2 regions of the Dasania marina DSM 21967 genome follow, and region 2 is predicted to be linked to the other one. Evidence: predicted binding sites of a transcription regulator. Region 2 holds the regulator's gene; the other holds the start of a gene.
The links. Region 2 encodes LexA, which represses DNA repair genes until DNA is damaged. Its sites were predicted from a motif close to ACTGTNTNTANANACAGT; they were not measured.

Region 1 (8,525 bases), on a different contig from region 2:
AAGCCGCGCTGCTAAGCAGCACGGCTTTGGAGGGGGCATGCTTTGGCATACTAACCTTCCCTATACTATTACTTAAGTTCTACGCGACGGTTTTTAGCATAAGAAGCAGCATCGCTACCACTCGCTAATGGACGCTCTTCACCGTAGCTAATTACTTCTATACGGTAACGCTCAACACCGTTAACAATCAGGTAGTTAGCAATGGCGTTAGCACGACGCTCACCTAATGCCATGTTGTAATCGCGAGTACCGCGCTCATCAGCGTGACCTTCTAGACGAAGCTTGCTGTTGCCACCTTTTAAGAAAGCAGCCTGTGCATCTAAATTAGCACGGGTATCAGCAGATAAGGTTGCTTGGTCAAACTCAAAGTAGAAAACGGTTTTTAGGTTCGCCATGGCGTCAGCTTTCGCTTTTGCTTCGGCAGCGGCTTTCGCTTTTGCAGCAGCATCAGCAGCTTGTTGTTCAGCGGCGGCTTTAGCGGCAGCAGCGGCAGCAGCAGCTTGGTCACTATCATCCGTCTGGTTAGACGCACAACCAACCATCAAAGCGCATGAGAAAAAGGCTATCAATAATTTTTTTGTATTCATTTTTCATCCTAGGTCGTGAGCAGTTATTAAATTTCTTGAGGTTTAGACAGTAACAAACCTTGTACAGCTAAGAGCCAACTGCCATAAATCCTTTATCGCAGGCTATACTGCCAGCCCCCTACAGATTACGCAACGTCAGCATGCATAGTTTATCGGTTAATATGTCGCTGAGCTATAAAAATAGCTGTAGTTTTGCGAGCTAACAAGCATTTTTAACTTATTCTGTTAAAAAGGGTGACCATGCTGGCTCTCTGACATCGCCAAAGCGTGAAGGCAAGTGGAACTTAACACCACCATCCACAGACACCGCTGATAATATACCTTTGCCGCGATGCTGTGTCGCATACAACAACATGGTGCCGTTAGGGGCAATACTGGGCGATTCGTCCAAAGCAGTCTCTGTTAGAATCTCTATATCACCACGTTCAATATCCATCAGCGCTATATGAAAATCCCCCTCGCCTTGATGCACCATAATAATGCCCCTACCGTCGGGTAGCACTCTGGCACGGGCGTTGTATTGCCCTTCAAAAGTCAGCCGCTCTTCATAACCACTAGCCAGAGTCACCTGATAAATTTGTGGCTTGCCTCCGCGATCAGAGGTATATAGCAAAGACCTACCATCGGGCAGCCAAGAGGGTTCAGTATCAATCGCATAGTGACGAGTAACCCGGGTTAATTGGCGACTAGCTATATCCATTACATAAATATCAGGGCTGCCATCTTTGGACAACACCATGGCCAGCTGACTACCATCGGGCGACCAGCTGGGGGAGCCGTTAATACCGGTAAAATTAGTCAGCTGGGTACGCTGTTTAGTGTCAAAGTCGTAGATATAAATTGCTGAGCGCGATGTTTCAAACGAGACATAAGCAATACGGCGGCCATCGGGCGCCCAAGTGGGGGTTAGCAGCGGTTGATCTTGCTCTACCAATACTTGTTCCCGCGCACCATCTATATCGGATAGTAACAACCTATAGGTAAACTCATCGGCGCTGCGCCGCTCGGAAGAGACATAAAGCAGCTTGGTGCTGAACGCCCCGCGTATACCCGTTAACTGCTGATAGACCTTATCGCTAATATGGTGCGCCAAACTCCGCAAGGCAGTTTTGGCCACGGTTTTTGACATCGTTAAAATGGACTTTTGGCCATAGACATCAAACAGCTCTATCTCCGCACGCACTAGCCCCAACTCCTCGCTAAGACGGCCCACCACGATATAATCGCTATTGGCCCGTCGCCAGTCGCTAAAATGCACTTCGCTAGCGCTATGGGGATGATCCAACATATCGCTGCGCGGCATAGGCGCAAACTGGCCACTGCGGTGTAAATCCGACTCAACAATAGTGGCCACATCCTCCGCTAAAGCACTGGCTCCCTGCCAACTAAACGGCACTACTGCTATAGGCGTAGGATTGTCGCGCCCCTGAGTAATTTCTATGGTTAACTCTGCTTGCACAGTTGCGCTAAGCGTTAATAGAACTGTTATTGCTAATAAAAATACACGCTTCACCGGCGTAAATCCTCTGGGTTAAATATCATACGAAAGCGACGGAATGTGTCTTGGAATACTCTGGGGGGCAATTGCTGCAATTCGGGAAATTGTTTGGCCCGTTTTACCGCAGCGACTGCCGAACGGTCGAAGGCCGCGTTGCCGCTGCCTTTAACCACACTGACATTAATCACTTCGCCAGTGGGCACTAAGTCTAAAACCAACTCTACCTTCATGCCATTACGAGCACTGGCGGGACGACTCCAGTTGCGCTCTATGGCCTGAGTAATCAAGGCGATATGACTATTGGCCAGCTCAGCATCACTGAGCTCTTGTTGATTTTCTCGCGCATCACTAATGGCATCGGTGATGTCGGCCACCACATTCTGTAAAAGCTTGTCTTTTTCGGCCTGCAAGCGACGCTGCTCAGCTAACTGCTGTTGCTCTTGGGCTAGCTTGTTGGGATCTACGATGTCTTTGTTCAGCACCTTGGGCGGCTCTTTCGGTTGCGCCTCTATAATAGGTTTGATCGCTTTTTTAGGCGGCGGCGCCTGTTTTACCTTGGGCTTAGGTTTGGCCTTGGGTTTTTCCAAGGTTACCAGTTTAGCCTCAACATATTTTGGGGTTTGTCGCTTGATAATGGTGCGCTCACCCGACCAATCTATTAATAGCGCGGCCACGATGAAACCGTGCATTAGCAGGGTTATGATTATGGGCAGGGTCAATGATTTCAACATGACAGGCTATGGACTCTCTGTCACTAGGCCTACCGACGGCGCGCCTGCCGCCTGCAATACCGTCATTAGCGTTACCACATCACCATAGGGTACAGCTTGGTCCCCCCACACCAACACCACGGTAGCGGGCTTGCGGCGCAAAATTTTGCTGACCTTATCCTGTATCACCCCTAGCGAAGCTGACTTTTCCTGATCACCACCCAAATTGATGTAATAGCTGCCATCGGCTTTTACCGACACAATAAGCGGCTCGTTATCTTGTTTACCCACTGGCAGCGCAGCCGCTTTCGGTAGCTCGACTTTAACCCCCTGCATCAACATGGGCGCGGTCACCATAAAGATAATCAGCAGCACCAACATCACGTCAATATAGGGCACTACATTGATCTCAGACATGGGCTTGCGGCGTTTATGTCGTCTAGACATGGAGGTTACCTTTTGGCCGCAGAGCTGTGAATTTGACGATGTAATATGCTAAAAAATTCGTCGGAAAAGGTTTCGTATTTATTCATTAGCGCATCGAAGCGGGCAGAAAAACGGTTATAACCGACCACTGCTGGTATGGCGGCAAATAGGCCCATGGCGGTAGCTACTAAGGCCTCAGATATACCCGGCGCTACCGTAGCCAGCGTGGCCTGATGCATCATCGCCAAGCCTTGGAAGGCACCCATAATACCCCATACCGTGCCAAACAAACCGACATAGGGGCTGGTGGAACCTACAGTGGCAAGAAAGGCCAAGTGCTTTTCCATTTGCTCTTCTTCTCGGGATAGCGCTACTCGCATAGCGCGTTGCGCGCCTTCCATAAGCGCCTCTGACTCTATGCTGCCCTGCTGACGCAGGCGGGTGAACTCTTTAAAACCGGCACGAAAGATATTTTCCATGCCCACGGTTGCATTGCCCTCTTCGGCGCTGGCCGAGCCTTTGCGAAACAACTGACTCAAATCGATACCCGACCAAAATTGCTGCTCAAATACCCGCATAGCCTTATCGGTGGCACGAAAATAAAACATGCGCTGCACTATCATAAACCAGGAAATTACCGAGGCTATAAATAGAATCAGCATCACCAGCTGCACGGTAATGCTGGCGTTAAGAATTAAATCGATGACAGAGAGTTCTTCAGCCACGGTCGCTCCATTTATTGTTAGCGTTGATGGGGTTGTGGCGGCTAGTTTAACCGCACTGAGGATAACTTATAAGCCCGACAGCGTCGCATTTATGGTTTTAATTTGTCAGCCTTTTCATCGCTATAAAGCTATCACTAAAAGGTTATCGATATAAAGTTATAGTTGCAAAGCCTCGCGCATAGCCTTGGGGATGCGCTTGGGTTTCATACCCTGCTGACTTACGCAGACGATTTTGACTGCGCCGCGACAGAGCAGTTCACTGCCTCGATAAATTAATTGCTCTAGGGTGAGCTGGCAGGCGCCAGCGGCTACCACGGTGGCAGTGACCGTTAACTCATCATCCAGTGCCGCGGGCCTAAGATACTCACTGTTAACACTTTGCACCACAAACATTAGCTCAGCATTAAAAATATAGTTTTTGCCAAAACCTAGGCTGCGCAAATACTCGGTGCGAGCGCGCTCCATAAACTTAAGGTAATTGACGTAGTAGACTATGCCGCCCGCATCGGTATCTTCTATATAAACGCGTAGGGGCCAGGAGAAGTTGTTATTCATAGGGGTAAAAACGCCTGCTGGTTTCAGTAAGCTGCTTCATTAATTAAGGTCAGCGTTATTAGTTATCAGTAACAGTTTTTGAGATTAACTTTCGGGAGCAGCCTTCTGGATCAACCTTCTGGATAATCATAGCCAAAATGACTATAAACTTTGCGGGTAGCCATACGGCCGCGATTACTGCGCACTAAATAGCCCTGCTGGATTAAATAGGGCTCTATTACATCCTCTATAGTGCCACGCTCTTCGCTAATTACAGCGGCGAGGTTATCTAGGCCTACAGGCCCACCCTCAAATTTTTCTATCAACGCCAAGAGTAGGCGTCGATCTAGCTGATCCAAGCCCTGCTCATCGACATTGAGCATATTCAGCGCCCTGTCGGCCATGGCCTCATCTACCTCACCACTGCCCTTAACTTCGGCATAATCACGCACCCGACGCAATAAGCGATTGGCGATACGGGGCGTGCCGCGCGAGCGCTTAGCCACCTCAAGAGCACCCGCCTCACTCATGGTTACCCCTAAATGCTGGGCCGAACGTTGCACAATATGGGTGAGGTCTTTGACGGAATAAAACTCTAGGCGCTGCACTATGCCAAAACGATCACGCAGCGGTGAGGTTAACAGGCCGGCGCGGGTGGTAGCGCCCACCAAGGTAAAAGGCGGCAACTCTAGCTTGATAGAGCGCGCTGCAGGGCCCTCACCTATCATAATATCCAGCTGGTAATCTTCCATAGCTGGGTATAACACTTCTTCTATATGCGGGCTGAGCCTGTGTATCTCATCTATAAACAACACATCGCCAGGCTCTAGGTTGGTCATTAATGCCGCTAAATCACCGGCTTTTTCTAATACCGGGCCAGAAGTGGTTTTTAAGGACACGCCCATTTCATTGGCTAAGATATGGGCCAGAGTGGTTTTGCCTAAACCCGGCGGGCCAAATATCAAGGTGTGATCCAAGGGTTCTTTACGCATAGTGGCGGCCCGCACAAAGATTTCCATTTGCTCGCGCACCACCGGCTGACCACAGTAATCGGCCAGTGTTTTAGGGCGTATCGCCCTATCGATAATTTCTTCGTTAGGTTCTTCGGTGGCGGCTATTAGCCTGTCGATTTCTATCATAAGGACTTATTCATAATTACTTATATAGTTACTTATATAGCGGCTTATTAAGAGCGGCTTATTTTTTTACCATATTCTTTAAGGCCGCACGTATTAGGCTTTCACTGCTTTGCGCCTCACCATCGTTAACGGCGGATATGGCCTTGCTAGCTTCTTGCGGTTTATAACCCAGTGAGATTAACGCACTCTCGGCTTCGCTGACAAAATCTGGCCCGGCTGCGGCCGCCATTAACGGCAAACCACTAGCGCTGGCAATATGCCAATCTTTAAGGCGGTCGCGCATTTCTACCAACAGGCGCTCGGCGGTTTTTTTGCCCACCCCCGGCAGCCTTACCAAGGACGCGATGTCATTATCGTGCACACAGCGTACAAAGTCGTCGGTTTCCATGCCCGATAATAAGGTAAGCGCCAGCTTGGGGCCAACACCACTGACTTTAATCAGGGTTTTAAACAGCGCTCGCTCGCGCAGCTCGACAAAGCCATACAATAGCTGCGCATCTTCACGCACCACCATATGTATATGTAAGGTCACCGCCTGACCTATAGCAGGTAATTGATAAATAGTGCTCATGGGGGCCTGTATCTCATAGCCTAGCCCCTGCACATCCACTAATAACAGCGGCGCTTGTTTCTCTAATAAGATTCCGTGTATACGGCCTATCATGCAACTACTCTCACTATCGTATACGGCCACGGCGCATGCGAGTGGCGCCAGCCATATTAATTAAACTCGCTTGGGTGTGGGCATGGCAGATAGCCGCAGCTAAAGCATCGGCGGCATCTTCTTGGGGTAGCCCTGGCAACTTGAGTAACATCTTTACCATATGCTGCACCTGTTCTTTTTTTGCCGCACCGGTGCCGACTACCGCCTGCTTAATTTGCAGGGCTGAATACTCACTAGCCTCTAGGCCCGCCGTCATGCAGGCCACTATGGCGGCACCCCGCGCCTGCCCTAGTTTAAGGGCAGCACCGGCATTTTTCGCCATAAACACCTGCTCTATCGCCGCTTGCTGCGGGCAATAGGTTACGATTAATTCGTTAATACTTTCAAAAATAACTTTTAAACGCTCGGGCAGCTCGGTATCGGGCAGGCGTATTACGCCACTGGTGATGTAATCATGTTGATTACCCACCACATTAATAATGCCAAAACCGGTTTTTCGTGAACCGGGGTCTATACCAAGTATGATTGCCATAAGCCTTTAGCTATTGTTATTAGCCCCTGATTTTGCTGGCTAGCTTAGCGAACATCTGTATGGATTAACAGTACTTACTTGTTTTTATTGTCACTACAACCCGTCGCATAAGTTGCCCTTTATCGGAAGCAGACGCTATGCTTCAATTTACTAGGGCTATGAAAGATAGTCCCGACTACCTTATTTACCGAGAACCTTACAGCCAACTATGAAATTATTTCTATTCAGCTTTAGCCTGTTTCTTGTCACCCTGCAGCAATGCTTGGCCGAACAGTCGCAAACTATCACCCTCTATGCCTATCACAATGCACCGCCCTTTGTAATCAATGCCGCCGCCGATAAAGGCCTGAATTATGATTTTTTAAAAGCGCTGCAAAGCCATGCGCCCAGTAATATACACTTTCAGTATCAATATATAGAGCGGCCCCAGCTAAACCAACGTTTGATCGCCGGCCTACCCACTATTGCACTATGGGCCAACCCCGTTTGGTTTAACGATAGCGAACAGAAAAAGTACCTGTGGTCTCGCCCCTTATTTAGCGATAAAGACGTAGTAGTCGCAAAAAAACAAAGTATCCTGCAATATTACAGCCCCAGCGATCTTAGCGGTTTAACAATAGGCGTTCGCAAAGGCTATTACTACGCAGGGGTTAGTGAATTAATGTCCAGCGAGGAGATAATCCGTAAGGATGCCGCTAGCGATAAGGGTAATATTGAACAGCTGATGCGCGGCGATGTTGATGCCATTATCATTTCAAAATCTAGTTTTTTTTATTATGCCAAATTGCTTAAGGTCATTAGCGCCACCGCCATAGTAGGCCAGCCCCATAGTAGCTATAAAAGACATCTGCTCATTAGCCACCACTATCAAGCACAGGAGCAGGCTATTAACGACGCATTGCTAAAGCTATCAAAAGATGAAAACTGGCGTTTTCGCCTAACCATTTATGGCCTGCAAGAATTATGGGGCTCTGGGGCACCAGCGCTAAGCCTGCCGCCCTCATTAACGCCCTAGTTTAATGAAACCTTGCTGCGGGCTTTAGTATCTGCCACGCCAAGCGCCGCTGCCAATCACCTTCGCACTGCTGCGTGCAGGCCTCTTCACTATCAAAAACAACTTGCTTGACCACCGCCGGCAACGTAACCCCTATTTTTAATAATGCCGCCTGAATCAAACTGCGCATGGCTGCACTATCGGCTTGCGCTTGCCTATGCGCCTCCGTATCGAAAACACAAGTCACCATTAAACTACCCGGAAAGCGCGCATAGTCGGCCTGATGAGTTAGCCACTGAAAACCCAACACCTGTTTTAGCAAAGATTCGCACACCTCGGTTAGCGCCAGGGTGATGGCGTGGTCCAGCTTCTTCTGGGTTTTACTCTTGGGATTGGCCATTAATTACTCTCTTAAACTACACACACAAAAGCCGCAGCACTTAAAAATGCAGCGGTTTACTTCCTCGCTTAAACCGTTTTCAAACTCTACTCCAGCTCAGCCAAAACCTCATCAGGGATATCGGCATTGGTGTAGACGTTTTGAACATCGTCTAAATCTTCCAGCATATCCACCAATGCCATAATTTTTTCGGCACCGTCTTTATCCAGCGGCACTGTAGTCGCAGGCAACATAGTAATTTCGGCATAACCAGGGTTTAAACCTGCAGCACTCATAGCCTCTTTAACCGCTATAAAATCTTCAAAAGCAGTACTCA
Region 2 (8,525 bases):
AAATCGCTGCGTTCAGAAGTAGATATTTTAACCCTAACGGCAACGCCTATACCGCGCACCTTAAATATGGCCATGTCGGGCATGCGCGACCTATCCATTATCGCCACGCCACCGGCGCGCCGCTTGTCGGTAAAAACCTTTGTGCGTGAACGCGACAAGGGCATGATTAAAGAAGCACTACTGCGGGAAATTTTACGGGGCGGACAAGTCTATTACTTACACAACGAAGTTAAAGATATAGACCGCGTCGCCCGCGAACTGCAAGAGCTAGCACCCGAGCTGCGCATAGGTATAGGCCACGGCCAAATGCACGAGCGCCAGTTAGAGCAAGTGATGTCTGACTTTTATCACAAGCGCTATAACGTATTGCTGTGCACCACCATTATAGAAACTGGTATAGACATACCCTCGGCCAATACTATTATTATCGACCGCGCCGACAAATTTGGCTTGGCGCAATTGCATCAGCTGCGTGGCCGCGTTGGCCGCTCGCATCACCAAGCCTATGCCTACTTGCTAACACCCGGCAGCAAAAACATGACCAACGATGCCAAAAAGCGTCTAGAGGCCATAAGTCTGGCGGAAGATTTAGGTGCTGGTTTTATGCTGGCCACCCACGATTTAGAAATACGCGGTGCGGGCGAGTTGTTGGGCGATGACCAAAGCGGGCAAATACACAGCATAGGTTTTACCCTATACATGGAGATGCTGGAACGCGCCGTGAAAGCCTTAAAAGCCGGTAAGCAAATCGATTTGGAAAACCCCATAGAGCACGGTGCCGAAATTAACCTGCGCTTGCCTGCTTTAATCCCGGATGATTATCTACCCGATGTACACACCCGCCTAACGCTGTACAAACGCATAGCTAGCGCCGAAACTGATGACGCCCTGCGTGAATTACAGGTAGAAATGATTGATAGATTTGGCCTATTGCCCGATCCCGCTAAAAGCCTATTTAGAGCCAGTAGTTTAAAACTGCGCGCCCATCATTTAGGCATAGCCAAAGTTGAGGCTCATAGCAGCGGCGGCAAAATTGAGTTTTGTGAACACACTCAGGTAGACCCCATCAAGCTAGTGCAGTTGGTACAAAGCCAGCCCACCACCTTCAAACTGGCCGGTGCCACCACCCTGCGTTTTGACGATGACTTAGCCGATCGCGAATTGCGCTTTCAATTTGTTGAAGACTTGCTCACATTACTCAGCCCGAAAGCAGCTTAAACGCCGCTTACCACGTCAAGCCGCTTGATTAATTGCTTGATGGCGGTAGAGTGATAAACCTCAAAAATAAGTGTAACCAGACTTTATGATCTACCGCCGTATCGCCCCATTGTTTGCTGCCTTCAGCTTATATGCCCACGTAGCTGTTGCCGAAGGCGACAGCCCGCAGCCCCAACCCCAACAATGGTACCAAGTGGAAATGCTGGTATTTGCCAATAACAACCCTGATGCCGCCTTAGGTGAGCAGTGGCCAGAGGAGTTGGGATTAAAATACCCCGCCGCTATTATTAACCTACAACCGCCGATTAGCGCTATAACAACCGAATCGCCGCTACCGTCATTAACCGGCCTACAAACTGCAGCATCGGCTGATCAAGCCCAGCCATCTATCACACCGTTAAAAGCCTTTGTCACGCTGCCAACAGAGCAACACCAACTCACCGAAGTCGCCCGCAATGTTAACGGCGAATATGCGTTTAGGCCGCTGTTTCATCAAGCCTGGCGCCAAACCATTGATGAACGCGACGAATCCCTGAGCATAGTCATTACCGGTGGCGCAGCCTTTGATAATCATTTTGAATTAGAAGGCAGTATTAAGATTAGCGTGGAGCGCTACCTGCACATACACACCGATTTATGGCTAAACCGGTTTATTAGTAACGTGGGTGACGAACAACCTAATTGGCCGCTACTACCGCCCATACCCCAAAGCCTAGATGAGCGTGACGCCTCGCAGCTACCTATCGCCCCACCCTCATTGATGACGGAAGACAATGGCTTGCCTGCAGCAATAGAACAAGCCCCAGCCACCGACCCCTTACAAGGTGCTAATCAGTTTTTGGCGCAGCAGCTAGCTTATTTGCAAGACAACCACTATCGGGTAGAAAAAACCATTGTGATGCGCCAGCATAGACGCATGCGCAGCGACGAGCTGCACTATATAGATCACCCCTTAATGGGTGTGTTGATACGTATAACGCCCTACCAAGCCAACGTCGAGGGCGCTGACACTAACTAGGTTGATGCTAATTCAGTGGATCGCTAATAATAACAGGCAGTGCTTGGCTCAATAGCCCTCTAACCTGCCCCATACCCTGCGCTATCACCTTGTGGATATCGTCCATGGTAATCAGCTGCTCGCTACAGCCCGCCGCCGGGTTAACCACCAAACACAGGCTGGCATAATTTATCGCGAACTCTCTAGCCAGTGCCGCTTCAGGCATCGCCGTCATACCCACTACATCGCAACCATCCTGCGCCATACGCTTGATTTCAGCGGCGGTTTCTAAACGCGGACCCTGTGTTACGCCGTAGACTCCGGCATCGTGTACGGGGAGGTTTACGGCCTTAGCGGCAGCTAGCAACTGGCTGCGCAAGCTTGCACTAAAAGGGTGAGTAAAATCTATATGCTGCAGAGGATTACTCTCGCCATCAAAAAAACTCTGCTCGCGGCTATGGCTGTAATCAATCAGTTGATCGGGTAGCACCAAACTGGCCGCAGGCATAGCCGGGTTAATCCCGCCCACCGCATTAACGGCAATAATGTCGCTAACCCCTAGTTGCTTAAGCGCCCAGATATTGGCCCGGTAATTCACTTTATGGGGGGCGATGGTGTGCGGATTGCCGTGGCGCGCCAAAAACACGCAGCTTAGATCTGATAACTGGCTGCGCACTATCTCGCTAGAAGTTTCGCCATAAGGCGTCACCCTGCCCCCCACAGTGCCGCTCGCTACACCATCACCGGTAAACTCTTGTAAGCCGGTGCCACCGATAATGGCAACTATGCGCTGCTTAGTCATGGGCCGCCTTATTCGGATTGGCTTGCCGTTAAAGCAGCTTGCTGCTCTAACTGCAGAGGGCCAACTTTAAGGGTAGTGGTTGGGTAGGCAATATCAGCATCGTGCTTAGCGATAATCGCTAACACCTCCAATAACACCTGCTGTTTGATTTTGTGGTACTCAACCCAGTTGGTGGTTTTGGTGAACGTGTAAATAAAGAATTCCAAAGACGATGCCGCAAAAGCATTGAAGTTAACCATCAGGGTTTTATCAGTGTCGATATCCTCATTGGCCAACAAATAGGCTTTGACCTCCTCAACGATGGTGCCGACCTTATCAGCATCATCATAGCGTAAACCTATGGTTTCATAGATACGCCGATTTAGCATGCGCGAAGGGTTTTCTACCGTGATTTGAGCAAAGGTGCTATTGGGCACATACAGTGGCCGCGAATCAAAGGTGCGTATACGGGTTTGCCGCCAACCTATGTCCTCCACCGTACCTTCTATAGATCTATCGGGTGAACGTATCCAGTCGCCAATAATAAAAGGCCGGTCTAAATACACCATTAAGCCGCCGAAAAAGTTAGCTAATAAATCCTTGGCCGCAAAGCCTATGGCTATGCCGCCGACACCGCCAAAGGCCAGCACCCCGGAAATACTAAAACCCAAAGTTTGCAGCATCATTAAACTAGCGGTAATAATCACCGCCGTACGCAATAGTTTACCTAAAGCAAAAACAGTGGCCTCATCAACCGAGGATTCAGCGCTGTCGCCAGCAATTAATTGCTGCTCTATACGCTTAACCAAGCGTACTAAAAACCACGTTAATATGGCAATGAACAGCACTTCTCTAGTGGGCGCTATCAACGTAAAAATATAGGCCTCAGACTTTGCTCGTATAATATCCAGTACCAAGCTAGCGCCCATTAACCACACCATAATAAAAGCGGGCCTACGACCGGCGGCAAAAATAGCATCATCCCACTTATTAGCCGTTTTTTTAAACTGCCGCTCTAAGCGCGAAAATAAAAAGCGAACAAAATAGCTGACGATTAAGGTTAGCAGTACCACCGCAAAGACTTCCCACAGCCAGGGGTAATCTTCTAACTGAAAAACATCAAGTAAATCTTGTAAGAAATTGATAGCCATTGCCCTCTCTTTTTCATTTTTCTGTGCCTATAAACAAACGGCAGCCTAAGTAATTTATACAATTTTATCCAGTAATTATGCATTTATATACCATAAGCATATTAAAACTAGCTGGCATTTACCGCATTTACCTACACCAAAAGCTAAGCCATTGAATCATCACTGTTTTTTTATTGATTGCAATTGATTACCGGCTGTGTTGATGCATTTTTGCTCTTTTTATAACACTGGACAGTAAAAATTTAGCTGTTATTACTTGTGTGTAGCCATAAGAAATGAGGATAAAAGCAATGAGAAATATTATGCCTAGTGTTGGCAATTGGTATAAAGAATTACAGGGTGGCGGTATTTTTGAGGTCGTTGCCGTAGACGATATAAGTCAAACCATAGAAACACAGCATATCGATGGCGAGATTAACGAATTTGATCTTGAAAACTGGCATGAATTACAACTATTGGAAGTAGAGGAACCTGAGGATTGGCGCAATGCTTATGAGCTAAGTCATGAAGACTCGCTAGATCCCGATGCCGCCATACGCCCCGAAGAATGGTCCAGCCCTGTTAGTTACATAGAAACCGATATTATGAATGGTGTGCTGGACGACATGTAAAGCCTTCTACTGCAGTCGTTCAATTTAACTAATCAGCAGCCCAGGGAATAATAAAAAGGCTTGCAGTGCCGACAATGCTGTATATAATCACAGCCACTGTACATAAAAACAGACGGATTGGACATGAGTAAATTAACCGCACGCCAGGCCGAAGTATTAGCCCTAATAAAAACCCATATAGAAGAAACCGGCTACCCACCTACCCGCGCCGAAATTGCCAAGGATCTGGGCTTTAAATCCGCCAACGCCGCCGAAGAACATTTAAAAGCGCTGGCCCGCAAAGGTGCCATAGAAGTTATCCCCGGTGCCTCTAGAGGCATACGCTTACCCGAAAACAAGGGTATACCCATCGTGGGACAAGTTGCCGCTGGCAGCCCTATACTGGCTACTGAGCACATAGAAGATTATTGCGAAATGCCCAGCTCGTTCTTTAGCCCCCATGCCGATTATTTTTTAAGAGTACGCGGCGACAGCATGATAGATGTGGGCATATATGAAGGGGATTTACTGGCCGTACACCGCACAGCGCAGGCCAATAATGGCGAGATTGTGATTGCCCGCATCGATGATGAAGTCACCGTTAAACGCTACAAAACCACACGCAGTAAATATCAAATACAACTACTACCCGAAAACCCCGACTACCAACCTATAGAGGTAGATTTGAGGCAGCAAGACTTTGCTATAGAGGGTTTAAGTGTAGGCGTGGTTAGGCGCAGCTCTTAAGCCTTGTGCTGTTGTGCTAAACAGCGTTTGTTTTATTCAACAGCAGCAGTAATAACGGACCACCAAACTATTGGCCGCTTAAGCTAAAACGTTCTCCACAACTTTCTATATAAGCGTCCTCACTTTGCAACTGCGCATCATCGATAAGATGGTAGTAGCAGTTGCGCGATATTCTGGCACTCAACCCCCGGTCTACCAGCAATATAGGTATAGGTTCACCCTGCGGGTTGCTACTGACTTGCAACGGGTATTGTTTTGATAAGACGTATTTGGCGCCGGTATTGAGGGTAAAAATAAACGCTGGCTGGCCCTGCTCCTGCAGTATTTGATAGTCTATAGCCTGAAAAACCTCAGCCTCAACCCGAATACGCCATTTTTCTACGGGGGTAAGCAGATAGTACTCGCCATCGTCTTCGCGCCTTAAGATAGAGGCAAACAAACGCAGCAAGGGTTGCCGCTTAATCTCGCCGCCTTCATGCCACCATGATCCATCCTCTTTAATAACGATATCAATATCGCCACTCAAAGTAGGCTGCCACTGTTCAACAGGAGGGCGCTGAGGCTGGTCTTTTAGGTAAGCCTCTATACTGGCTAATGATTTACTGGCCACCACTAAGCTCCGCAGCTACGGCCAACATAGGTTTATGCAGCAGTGTTGTGATATTTTCACCGGCAAATGACAACAACGATTTACTGGCCTTTAGGCTCACCTTATCCACCACTTTTGCCGAGTTGACATCATAAAGGGTAATTAATACATCGGCCTGTTGATAGCCGGCTTCGTAACTGCCATCCAGATTTTGAAATTGCTGTAACGAACTTAGCGTAAACACTGCCAAAAAACTGGCCCGCTGCGATTTGGCCTGCTGTAACGCTGCCGCAAATGTGTTGGTATTCACCGACACTGCTCGGGCAAAATACACCGCAAAGGCCTGCTCTGACACCTGCAATAAAGGTTGCTGTATGTTTTTATCAGCCACTAGCCCAGCAATGACGAAACTGCTTTCGCGGGCATAAACATAGCTGTGCCAGCGGCTAATATTATAGTCATTAACTATGCCCAATTGGCGAGAGTAATGCTGAGCCCCATCAATAATATAGGCGGGCTCGCAAGCTGTGAGTAGTAATGCCAACACGGCAGCCCCAGCCACTTTACAGCTATTCATAGGTTTATCCTTCACTCTATTTTTATGGCTACGGTTTTACAGCAATTTTAGGCTAAAAAAAAGCCTTCACAAGGAAGGCTGTTTTAACTTACTTTAAAACGCGGACGGTGATGACGCCTTCGACGTCTAAGATTTTTTTCAGCACCTCGTCGCTAGGCACCTGCGCCACATCAATTAAGTTGTAGGCTATATCGTCTCGACTCTTATTAATCATATCCACCACGTTAATATCCTCATCCGCCAATAGGCTGAGGATAGTACCTAGCATCTTGGGAACGTTGCGGTTGGCAATAGCCAAACGCGGGGAGTCCGCTCTTTCCATAGCAATGCTGGGAAAGTTAACGGAATTTTTAATATTACCGTTTTCGATAAAGTCTTTAATTTGATCTGCTGCCATTACCGCACAGTTATCTTCTGCTTCATCAGTCGATGCGCCTATGTGTGGCGTTAAGATCGTATTGGGCACACCAATCAAGCCGGGCTCGGGGAAGTCGGCAATATACTGGCCTAAATCACCATCGTTTAATGCACTGATAACCGCGGCTGTATCAACAATCTCAGCACGAGCAAAGTTTAATAAACGCAGGTCTTTTTTACAGCTGGCCAATAGCTCACGGTTAATTAAACCGCGAGTAGCGTCTAATACCGGTAAATGCAGGGTAATATAGTCACACTTTGAAAACAGGCTGTTGAGGTTTTCTATACGCTCAACACTGCTAGGTAAGCGCCAAGCTGACGCTACCGACAATGCAGGGTCATAACCTTTAACCCTCATGCCCAGCTCTAAAGCTGCATCAGCAACCATCGAACCTATCGCGCCTAGACCCACAACACCCAGGGTTTTACCGGCTAATTCGTTACCTTTATAATTCTTTTTCTCTTTTTCCAACAAGGCGTTCATTTCAGCCTTATCCGTCATATCCTTTAGCGTGTCTACGTACTGCACACCCTGTAAAATTCCACGAGAACCCAAGCAGAGAGCAGCAATAATTAATTCTTTAACCGCGTTAGCGTTGGCACCAGGGGTGTTGAATACAGGAATACCACGTTCAGTACAGGCGTCAACGGGAATGTTGTTAACACCGGCACCAGCTCTGGCAATGCCCAATACTGATTCAGCAATGTCTTGGGACTGAAGTTTGTGGCTGCGTAATAAAATCGCTTCAGGATGAGTGAACTCACTGGCAATTTCATAGTGCTCGCGGGGTAGTCTTTCCAAACCTACTACTGAAATTTGGTTTAGGGTTAATATTTTATGCACGATGTACTCCTAGATTACAAAAAAACGGTGCCATTACAGTATCGTAATGTCGGCGCTAGCTTTGATAGCCTGCTGGTAAGCTTCTAGGCTTTGGGTACTACTAGCGCTGTATAACTGGGCTTCAATAGCCTGCTGTTCGCCTACACTTAAATCGCTGATGTTGCCTTCAACAACTTTCGTTAAACCAGCAATCACCACATCGCCATTACGTAAACTATGAATGGCATGGGTGACCGTGGTGGCAGGTTTGGGCTTGACCATGGCAAATATTGCAGTGCTCAGCTCACGGCTGGCCTTGCTAGTAATACGGCTCACGTCCTGCTCAGCATTAACGGTATATTTATTACCAGCCTGTAAATCGGCAAAACTGCTTTCGCCGCTACGTAGCGCAACCAATAATTGTTCGGCCTCCACTTTGAGGCGTTCGGCGGCCTTGGCTTTTTTAAGATTGAGGGCAATTTGCTCGCTAACCTCGGCAAACGGCTTGGCCTCTGCGGGCTTGTGCTCCAATACCCGCACCACGATATAGTGGTCGGCGGCTAACTCAAGCACCGCACTGTTATTGCCTTCTTTTAACACTTCATCGCTAAAGGCGGCTTTAATGACGCGTGGCT

Region 1: the regulator LexA is predicted to act here: its motif matches at 6,870-6,887, upstream of ruvC (crossover junction endodeoxyribonuclease RuvC).

The regions. Positions count from the first base shown of each region.
Region 1 is NZ_KB891586.1:202,168-210,692, forward strand. Features, by position in the region: gene ybgF (tol-pal system protein YbgF) at 1-49, opposite strand, end outside; gene pal (peptidoglycan-associated lipoprotein Pal) at 69-587, opposite strand; gene tolB (Tol-Pal system beta propeller repeat protein TolB) at 805-2,100, opposite strand; gene B067_RS21380 (energy transducer TonB) at 2,097-2,816, opposite strand; gene tolR (protein TolR) at 2,823-3,242, opposite strand; gene tolQ (protein TolQ) at 3,248-3,946, opposite strand; gene ybgC (tol-pal system-associated acyl-CoA thioesterase) at 4,103-4,501, opposite strand; gene ruvB (Holliday junction branch migration DNA helicase RuvB) at 4,612-5,619, opposite strand; gene ruvA (Holliday junction branch migration protein RuvA) at 5,678-6,283, opposite strand; gene ruvC (crossover junction endodeoxyribonuclease RuvC) at 6,297-6,815, opposite strand; gene B067_RS0113815 (substrate-binding periplasmic protein) at 7,024-7,830, shown strand; gene B067_RS0113820 (hypothetical protein) at 7,832-8,209, opposite strand; gene B067_RS0113825 (YebC/PmpR family DNA-binding transcriptional regulator) at 8,296-8,525, opposite strand, start outside.
Region 2 is NZ_KB891585.1:473,353-481,877, forward strand. Features, by position in the region: gene mfd (transcription-repair coupling factor) at 1-1,218, shown strand, start outside; gene B067_RS0111715 (CsiV family protein) at 1,304-2,236, shown strand; gene B067_RS0111720 (S-methyl-5'-thioinosine phosphorylase) at 2,244-3,017, opposite strand; gene B067_RS0111725 (mechanosensitive ion channel family protein) at 3,026-4,147, opposite strand; gene B067_RS0111730 (DUF6763 family protein) at 4,438-4,758, shown strand; gene lexA (transcriptional repressor LexA) at 4,882-5,484, shown strand; gene B067_RS0111740 (DUF1285 domain-containing protein) at 5,552-6,094, opposite strand; gene B067_RS0111745 (DUF4823 domain-containing protein) at 6,084-6,650, opposite strand; gene B067_RS0111750 (phosphoglycerate dehydrogenase) at 6,739-7,911, opposite strand; gene B067_RS20350 (SurA N-terminal domain-containing protein) at 7,945-8,525, opposite strand, start outside.